DNA from 3 places in the Pseudoalteromonas sp. NZS71 genome. Region 2 is predicted to be linked to each of the others. Evidence: predicted binding sites of a transcription regulator. Region 2 holds the regulator's gene; each other region holds the start of a gene.

Region 1 (3,291 bases), on a different contig from region 2:
AATAAAGCAGTTGAACCCGAAACACATCGTGTTATCGCCGGGGCCATGCACGCCTAACGAAGCGGGTATTTCGTTAAATGTTGTTGAGCAACTAAAAGGGCAATATCCTATTTTAGGGATTTGCTTGGGGCATCAAACTATCGCGCAAGCTTTAGGGGGAAATGTAATACGTGCTAAAAAAGTAATGCACGGTAAAACATCACCCATAGTTCACACTAATAAAGGGGTGTTTAAAGGCTTAGCTAACCCGTTAACAGTATGTCGTTATCATTCTTTAGTGGTTAAAGAGCAAACTCTACCTAAAGAACTTGAAGTAACCGCATGGAGTCAGACTGAGCAAGGCGAGTTTGACGAAATTATGGGGTTACTTCATAAAGAACTAGCAATCGAAGGTGTGCAGTTTCACCCCGAAGCTATTCTAACTGATCAAGGCTTAGAACTGCTTGATAACTTTTTAACTCGCTTCTAATGTTATAATACACAGAGCATTTAATACTTTATTAATGGATGTCATGACTGAACTTGTAGCCCAGCAGCGTACTGCCAAAATACTAAGCCAACGGGCTCATGACTTATTGCTTGGGCACAGCTTTGCGCATCAGCAAATTGGTTTCATCCATACATTAGATATAGATTACGGCGAACCCATGAAGCAACGCACTTTGCTTCAGGTTGAAGTGGCCGCACAGAATAAACGCCAGCAAAGCAGTACTGCACATCATAAGTACCGCGCTCAAGCGAGTGAGCAACTACACAAAACAATTGAAACAGCTATATATAAGCAGCTCGAAGATATAGATGGTGTAATTCACAGTACTATAGGCATTGAAGATGGCATTGCCAATATACTCGATATATTAGCTGTAAAGTCGGCATCAGTAGGGCGCTTAGAACCATTGGTAAATGATATAGGCTGGTTGGGTAGAGAATTAGTAACGCTTGTTAATTTACCTTACTATCGTAATCAGCGTAGTAAAAACACGTCTGTGAAAGTAGATAAACCATCGCTTGCCCTTCGTTATATTGGCCTTGATAACTTACAGCTAGTGATTCCTACATTTGCTGCCCGTCATTGGATGCCACATAGCACCGAACCATTTTCATTATTAAAACGCCGGCTACGCGACAGCGCGATGGCAAACGCGATTGCAGCGCAAAAAATTGCACAAATTAATAATGTGAATGACGTACATGCATTTACCCTTGGAATGCTTTTAGATGTAGGACGAATTGCATTAGTGCGCTTGTACTTAAAAACGTTTGAGAAAGTATGGCAACGCAAAGTGCAGTTAGCCCGAAATGAAAACCAAAAAGATTTACACACCGCATTATTAGAGCTACAGCCCGACCCGCTATTTTTAACCACTCTACTTAGCAATAAGTCGATAGAAGTAAGCGCCAAAGTAATAGACAAAATGGCTTTTAAATATTTACCGTTTAAAGGTGTAATGCAGCAGCTAGTAAATGGGGTAGATAAAGGCGATACATTACTGCCATTAACAGAAGTAATGCTAAAGGCACGGTGCTACTCTCAATATCTTAATTTAAAAGAGCATCAACTTATTGAGCCTGATGAAACTCTAAGCTGGTTTTCGTACTTTAAGTTCACTAAAACGGAACTAAAAACCCTCCAATCGAGTAATTTTACCAATTTAGCTATTCAAATTGACTAAAAATCTGAATTTTTTGTTAATTTTTTTGCGACTAACCATTCATTCTCACTCTATTGTTATATTGCATATTTGCCGATTAAAGCGTGCTTGCCTCTGCGCTCATGCGGTTAGTTGTCTAAAACCAAGTATGAATGGCTATGCAAATAGTTATTCACTATCTATGAAATAATATCTTTAGCCCTTTATTTTCAAGGGATACATGAAAGTTTTTAACGAGACAGATATAAGTAATTCTGAAATAATGTGCGTCTGAAAATTGAACCACAAAGCAATTTTGCGCAATTATCAGGTTACTGATCTTGCCTATAAAGTTGGTTACAAATATTAACCAAACACCTATTTTGATGTTTTGTGTTGCTCACAATTAAGAGGAAATAAAATGACAGTCAATCGCGAATTATTTGATCACGTAATGGTTCCTAACTACGCACCTTCAAGCGTAATTCCTGTTCGAGGCGAAGGTTCTCGCGTATGGGATCAAGAAGGTCGAGAGTTTATCGACTTTGCTGGTGGTATTGCAGTTAACTGTCTTGGCCATTGCCACCCTGCATTAGTAGGCGCATTAAAAGAGCAAGGCGAAAAAATCTGGCATCTATCAAATGTAATGACCAATGAGCCGGCACTTCGCCTAGCTAAAAAAATGGTTGATGCTACATTTGCTGAAAAAGTTTATTTTGCCAACTCAGGCGCAGAAGCAAACGAAGCAGCGCTTAAGTTAGCGCGTCGTTTTGCACTTGATAAGTTTGGCGCAGAAAAATCACAAATCATCGCGTTCAACAAAGGTTTCCACGGTCGTACATTCTTTACCGTAACTGTTGGTGGCCAAGCTGCATATTCAGATGGTTTTGGTCCTAAGCCTGGCGACATTGTACATTGTGATTACAACGACCTAGCTGCTTTTGAAGCGCTTATCAGCGATAAAACATGTGCCGTAATGATGGAACCTCTACAAGGTGAAGGCGGTATTGTTTCACCAACTGACGAGTTTGCTCAAGGCGTTCGCGATTTATGTACTAAACATAGCGCACTGCTTATTTTTGATGAAGTTCAAACAGGTGTTGGCCGTACTGGCGATTTATACGCATACCAAGGCTTAAACATAGTACCTGATATTTTAACTTCAGCTAAAGCACTTGGCGGCGGTTTCCCTATTGGCGCTATGATCACAACAACTGAAATTGCACAGCATCTTAAAGTAGGTACTCATGGTTCTACTTATGGCGGCAACCCGCTTGCGTGTGCTGTTGCAGAAGCTGCATTTGATACAGTAAATACCCCAGAAGTACTTGCTGGCGTAAAAGCTAAAGCAGCATTATTTAATGAACTACTTACTGCGGTTAACGACAAATACAACGTATTTAGCGAAATCCGTGGCCAAGGTTTATTAATTGGTGCAGTAGTGAACGAGCAATATAAAGGTCGTGCAAAAGAGTTTTTAGTGGCAGGGACTGAGCAAGGCCTTATGTCATTAGTTGCTGGTGCAGATGTAATACGTTTCACTCCATCTTTAGTAATTCCTGAAGCGGACATTCGCGAAGGTATGGCACGCTTTGAAAAAGCAGTAGCAAGCGTAGTAAACGCATAAGCGACTTAAGCCAACCAATTAAGGGCAAGCACT
Region 2 (3,291 bases):
TTAGATTTAACAGTAGGTAAAGATGAAATTGTTTGCCTACTCGGAGCGAGTGGGTGCGGCAAAACGACCACGTTAAAAGCGATTGCAGGTTTAATTGAAGCTAAGCAAGGGTCTATTTTTATAGACGGTAAATTAGTGAGTGATGAGCAATCGTTTGTCTCGCCTGAGCACCGTAACATCGGCATGATGTTTCAAGATTATGCATTGTTTCCGCATTTAACGGTAGCAAATAATATCGCATTCGGGCTTAGTAAAATGAGTAAAGCTCAAAAGCAGCAACGCGTTGATGAAATGCTTAAGCTGGTACATTTAATTGGCTGTGCCGACAGGTTCCCGCATCAGTTATCGGGTGGTCAACAGCAGCGTGTAGCTATTGCTCGTGCATTAGCTTATAAGCCTAGTTTATTGCTACTTGATGAGCCCTTTTCAAATATCGACACACAAGTACGCTTTGAATTAATTGCCGATATACGTCGAATTATTAAGGCAACTCAAGTGTCTGCTGTGTTTGTTACACATTCAAAAGAAGAGGCGTTTGCGTTTTCAGATACACTTGCCATTATGCATCGCGGTAAAATTGAGCAACAAGGCACGCCCGAGCAGCTTTTTGCAGCTCCATGTTCAAAGGAGGTTGCAGAGTTTCTGGGTCAAGGCATATACTTGAGCGCAGAAGTATTAACAGCAACTGAATACAAAACACCATTTGGTTTAGTCGAATCTTATATTGAGAGTAAGCAAAACGTAAGCGTAGGGCTTATATATGTGCGCCCTCATCAAATAGAATTAGTGGCAGATAACCAAAGTGACAAACTCAGCAAGCGAGCTACAATCATAAGTCGTCGCTTTATTGGTTCGGCGTATGTTTATTCACTTGTTATTGATAAACAAGAAATTGAAGTTGCTGCACAATATGGCCAGTCATTTGAAAATAATGAACAGGCTATAATAAAAATAAAACCTCACACGGTGAATTTTTTCGAATCGTAATTAATTTGTTATTCGCTGTGTTTTTATCTGTAAAACTAAGGAATAACAATGGCGCAAGCGCAATCAGGGATTTGTGCTGAAGCAAACTTACACGGTTTGCACTTATTTTTTAATGTGTTTGATGGTCAAGATGAATCACTTCGCGCAAAGTTAAAACAAGTAAGCGCTATTGAAGAAGAATTTAGCGATCAATTTTCAGAATCAATGCTCTCTTGTATGGTTGCTATTGGTGCGCAATATTGGCCGCATATCCTCCCTGAATACATCCCAAGCGAATTACAGAGCTTTCCTAATATAAACCATAGCGATCATCAAATGAGCGTACAACCGTGCGATTTATTTGTGCAAATTCGCTCTGACCGTGAAGACGTTAACCATTTATTTGCGCTGCAAATTTTAAAACTATTTGCTCCCGATGTTGAGCTGGTGGAGCAAATTCGTAATTTTCGCTTTTTAGATGGTCGTGATTTTAATGGTTTTATTTATGGTGGCGACACCGCACATGGAAGAAAAAAGCGCGCTACGGCTTTAATTAGTAACCCTGGCAATTTTGAAGATCAGGGGAGTTATATTCATGTACAGCGCTATAAGCATGATTTAACTATGTGGCAGCACTTATCATTGAGCGAGCAAGAACAAATAATGGGGCGTACGCGCCTTGATAACACGCTAATTACCCCCGCGATCGAAACCAGCCATGCTTCGCGAAGTGAGCTAAAAGACGAAGACGGACAACCGCTATTATTAAATCAGAGCATGCCTTATGGCGATGTGTATGAGCAGGGAATGTTATCAATTACATGCTCTTGTACGGGCACCGCATTTGAAAAAGTACTTAATAGTCGTTTAGGGGAAGGGGATTGTTACGACCACTGGCTTGATTTTACTCAAGCCGATATGGGTTCTGCTTTCTTTGCGCCTTCAGTCGGGTTTTTAAAACAAATTTAGTTTGCTATTAAACCGTATCAAATAAAATGCGAACACGTTCAAGTGTTACATCTATTTCAGATATTTTAGCAGGAGCGATAAAAATAGTATCGTCGCCTGCAATTGTTCCTAGTACGCCATCTGCTTTACCTAATGAATCTAATAAACGAGCGATAAGCTGAGCGGCGCCTGGACTGGTACGAATAATGATCATCATTTCGTTGTGCATAATGTCGATTACTAATTGGCGTAATGGGCTTTTAGCCGTAGGTACACCCATTTCAGCAGGTAAGCAGTAAACCATTTCTTGTTTGGCGTTACGTGTGCGTACAGCACCAAATTTACTTAACATGCGCGATACTTTACTTTGGCTTATATTGTCAAAGCCTTGATCTTTTAATGCATCAACTATTTCGCCTTGAGAGCCAAAATTTTCTTCTTTTAATAGTGATTTAAATGCTTTTACCAGTGCTTCTTGTTTATCTTGTGGTTGCATAGTCTTTATTCGTTTTTGTTATTTATGCCGCAAATTCTACACAAAAATGAATAATTATGCAGCAGTTGTTTAGTTAACTTGTCAGTTTGATGCGTTAAATCACAAAAGTTTACGACTATGGTCGAAAATATACTTGAAATAGACAGGATAAATTTGTTTTTAGTCGCTAATTTCATTATCTTAAGAGCCACAAATGTTTCCTACCTCAAATTACGGAGAATTCCAATGAAAGTTGCTGTATTAGGTGCTGCAGGCGGTATCGGCCAAGCGTTGTCTTTATTATTAAAAACAGGCTTACCAGCTGGCTCTGAATTATCACTTTATGATGTTGCACCAGTAGTACCAGGTGTTGCGGTTGACCTTTCTCACATCCCAACAGATGTTAAAGTAGCAGGCTTTGGCGCAGACGAATTAAACAAAGCGCTTGAAGGCTCTGACATCGTTCTTATCCCAGCGGGTATGCCACGTAAACCAGGTATGGATCGTGCTGATTTATTTAATGTAAATGCTGGTATCATCAAAACTTTAGCAGAAGGCATTGTTGCTAGCTGTCCTAAAGCGTTAGTAGGTATTATTACTAACCCAGTAAATGGCACAGTTCCAATCGTTGCTGAAGTATTCAAAAAAGCAGGTACTTACGACGCTAAACGCGTATTCGGTATTACTACGCTTGACGTTATTCGTTCAGAAGCATTTGTTGCTGAACTTAAAGGCGTAGACGTAGCAACTGTGAAAGTACCAGTAATTGGTGGTCACTCAGGCACAACTATTCTTCCTCTACTTTCTCAAGTTGAAGGTGTTTCTTTCACTGATGAAGAAGTTGCTGCACTTACTCCACGTATCCAAAATGCGGGTACTGAAGTTGTAAATGCTAAAGCAGG
Region 3 (3,291 bases), on a different contig from region 2:
TTACGCAGAAAACGCAGCATACAGCCCAAGCTTGTCGCCACTACAAAGTGCACTTAGCCAATTATTTATCGCAGGGCTTAGCTTTAACGAAAGTACAGTAAAATCAATTACACTTTTAGAAACCGCAGGCCATGAAAACCAAGCGGGTGTAGCACGTGCTGTACTTGCAAGTTTTAAAAATCTACCGGCAATAGAAGTAATTAGCGCTCAGCTAAAATAACCTCTTAAAAACAATAAAGCACAGCCAGAGCTGTGCTTTATAATTTTATCTATTGAGTTTACTTGGTATTAATCAAGTAATACTTTAGCCGCTTCTAATACTACCGCTACAGATTTACGCTCAATTTCACCATGGTCAACATTTGGTATTTCTTGGCGAGTACGATTAACAAGTACGCCTGCTACACATGCTGCTTGTAAGCCAAGGGCTGCACACATAGTAAATAATGTTGCTGATTCCATTTCGTAGTTCATCACGCCCAGTTTTTGCCACTCTTCGCAGCTACCTTGTAGTGATTTAGGAACGTAACCAGAATGCGTATCGTAACGCTCTTGTCCTGGATAAAATGTATCGCTTGATGCAGTAATACCAATATGAAAATCGATATTTAAGTTTTTACATGCTTGTACCATAGCTTGTGTTGCATAAAAGTCAGACACAGCAGGGTAGCTAAGAGGAGCAAAATGCTGGCTTGCACCGTCTAAACGTACAGACGCTTGGCTAATTAAAATTTCACCTTCGTTGATATGTGGCTGAATCGCACCTGTTGTACCAATACGTAAAAATTTACGCACGCCAAGTTGTGCTAATTCTTCTACTGCAATCGACGTAGATGGACCACCAATACCCGTAGAACAAACAACCACCGAATGGCCGTTTAGTTGACCTAAGTAAACATGAAACTCACGAGTTTGAGCAAGGCAGGTTGGGTTGTCTAGGAATTGTGAAATGCGTGCAGCACGATCTGGATCGCCCGGTACAATCGCAAGTTTTGCACCTTTAAGATCGTCAATACATAGTCCTAAGTGAAATACCTTTTCCATAGCTAAGCCTTTTTATAATAAATTGTGTCAATCTAGCATCATTGCTAGAAACGTTTATCAAGTACAGGACGATTGTCCGTTTTATCTTAACTCCTCCAATTAAGTCTTAATAATTTTAAGAACTAATTTGATTTATTCATCAACTATGAATATTCAATCAAGTGCTTATACAAGTAGCCTTGTTGTGCTGTTGACATGTTCAAGCAGACATAATAAGTATCAACCAAGCGCGTAACTACAATTAAATAGTTTATGGTAAATGTTCATTAATATTAAATTAATTCAATGGCTTAAATTTTTATTAAGCACGTAAAAGATAACGTGTTTATTTATATTAGGTTCAGACTTATTTAGCAAAGTGGAATTTATTTGAAGTTTAGGCACTTTTGGTGATTTTGCATAACTAATCAAAAGTAATTAGCTACGTACAGAATAAAAATCGAAGGAGTTTATTATGAGCACACAATTTGAAGCATTTAAAAACAAAGTTGAGCACTGTTTGTGCGCACCGGGTGATGGCGTATACACAGTAAATACTGCAAAGGAGCGCAAAGCCGCACTGCGTAATAAACTTTATGGACAAACTGAAAACGTTGATAATTTGTGGCGCGAGTCTTTAAATGAATTACCAAATTCTCCACATAAAGCCGTTATGTTAGGTATTAGCTCAGACTGTGGCGGTGGTATTTTACGCGGTGCAAACTGGGGGCCACTGTTTGTGCGCTCAGCTTTAATTGATCAGCAACCGCAGTGTCACTCGTTTGATTTAGGCGATGTACGTGTAATCCCACATTTACTTCATGATAAATACCTAAATGATGCAACCATTTCTAATTGCCAAAAAGCCCTATACGGTAATGAAGATAACGACTACTACGTAAGTCCGTTATCAATCACAGAGGATGTATGCGACAGTTTTTACGCAACATTTAAAGATAAAGGGATATTTGGTATTGGTGGCGATCACTCAATTAGTTACCCACTTACCAAAGCCTACTTAAAAGCAAAACGTGAGCAAGGTAAGCGTACCGCTATTATTCACTTTGACGCGCATACCGATTTACTTGTTGAGCGCCTAGGCATAGATTTATGTTTTGGCTCGTGGTGTACGCATATTTTAGAGTTTTTACCGGCACCACATCATTTAATACAATTTGGTATACGCTCAAGTGGCAAGCCTAAAGCGCACTGGGAAAGTACCTTTGGCGTTAAGCAACATTGGGCACATGAAATCATTGAGTGCGGCGCAGCAGCGGTTGCTGCCGACGCTATTGCACAATTAAAAGCTGATAACGTTGATGAAGTATACGTAAGCTTTGATATTGATGCGCTTGATGCAGAGTTTGCATCTGCCACAGGTACGCCAGAACATAATGGTTTAACACCACAGCATGCGCTTGATATTTTATCAGCCATTGCGGATGAGTTTCCGATTACGGGTGCGGATATGATGGAAATAGCGCCATTTACCGACAGCTCTTTAGTGGGCCAATCAAGCTCTGAAACGACACTTAGAGAAGGCGCTAAAATTTCAGCCTTTTTAATTAGTGCGATGAACAAGTAAGCTGTATGCGCTATAAATACTAGCACTATCAGCGTATAAGTGTGCATTACATGACTAAAAACTAGCAGTTCATAAAGCCTCAGCTATATTTATTAAATACTTATAATGAGTTAGTTGAGGCCTTGCTGAATGAAATTATTGATCTTTTTATTGTTCATTAGCTGTATTAAAGTTGATGCAACTGAAATCACAATAGTAACGGAAGTATTTCCGGACTTTCAGTATCTCAATGAAGATAATAAACTCGTTGGCCGTTCTGTCGATAAAGTTCATAAAGCGCTAGAAGGCACTGGTATAAAATACACTATGTTGGCGCATAGTTGGGCCATATCTTACAATGCAGCGCTACGCGATAAAAATACCTGTATATTTTCAATTGTTCGACTACCTAATAGAGAAAGTAAGTTTAACTGGGTAGGTGAACTGGAAAGCTTTGATTCTGCTATTTATGGTCTAAAGTCCAGAGGTATAAAGTTAAATACTCTCAATGATGCTAAAAAATATAAAATAGCAGTACTGCGTGATAACTTTAGTCATCACTATTTGCTTGAGAGGGGCTTTAGTGAGAACAAGCATTTATTACTCATCGATAGCCTAGATAAAATAGATAAACTCATAAGCACTCGGCACGATATTCTTGATTTTGTTGTTCTTAGCAAAAAGCAATTTAGCTATCGAATAAA

What was found. The regulator ArgR, encoded in region 2, controls arginine synthesis, uptake and breakdown. The targets are predictions, from matches to a motif close to ANTGAATANNTATTCANT.
Region 1: the regulator ArgR is predicted to act here: its motif matches at 1,800-1,817, upstream of I6E85_RS06175 (aspartate aminotransferase family protein).
Region 3: the regulator ArgR is predicted to act here: its motif matches at 1,439-1,456, upstream of I6E85_RS00345 (arginase family protein).

The regions. Positions count from the first base shown of each region.
Region 1 covers NZ_JADYWS010000007.1:40,133-43,423, reverse strand. Annotated here, with positions in the region: gene I6E85_RS06185 (aminodeoxychorismate/anthranilate synthase component II) at 1-469, shown strand, start outside; gene I6E85_RS06180 (HDOD domain-containing protein) at 513-1,673, shown strand; gene I6E85_RS06175 (aspartate aminotransferase family protein) at 2,053-3,258, shown strand.
Region 2 covers NZ_JADYWS010000004.1:161,585-164,875, forward strand. Annotated here, with positions in the region: gene I6E85_RS04070 (ABC transporter ATP-binding protein) at 1-987, shown strand, start outside; gene I6E85_RS04075 (Dyp-type peroxidase) at 1,036-1,935, shown strand; gene argR (transcriptional regulator ArgR) at 1,943-2,410, opposite strand; gene mdh (malate dehydrogenase) at 2,636-3,291, shown strand, end outside.
Region 3 covers NZ_JADYWS010000001.1:81,729-85,019, reverse strand. Annotated here, with positions in the region: gene cdd (cytidine deaminase) at 1-220, shown strand, start outside; gene udp (uridine phosphorylase) at 289-1,044, opposite strand; gene I6E85_RS00345 (arginase family protein) at 1,499-2,608, shown strand; gene I6E85_RS00340 (transporter substrate-binding domain-containing protein) at 2,738-3,291, shown strand, end outside.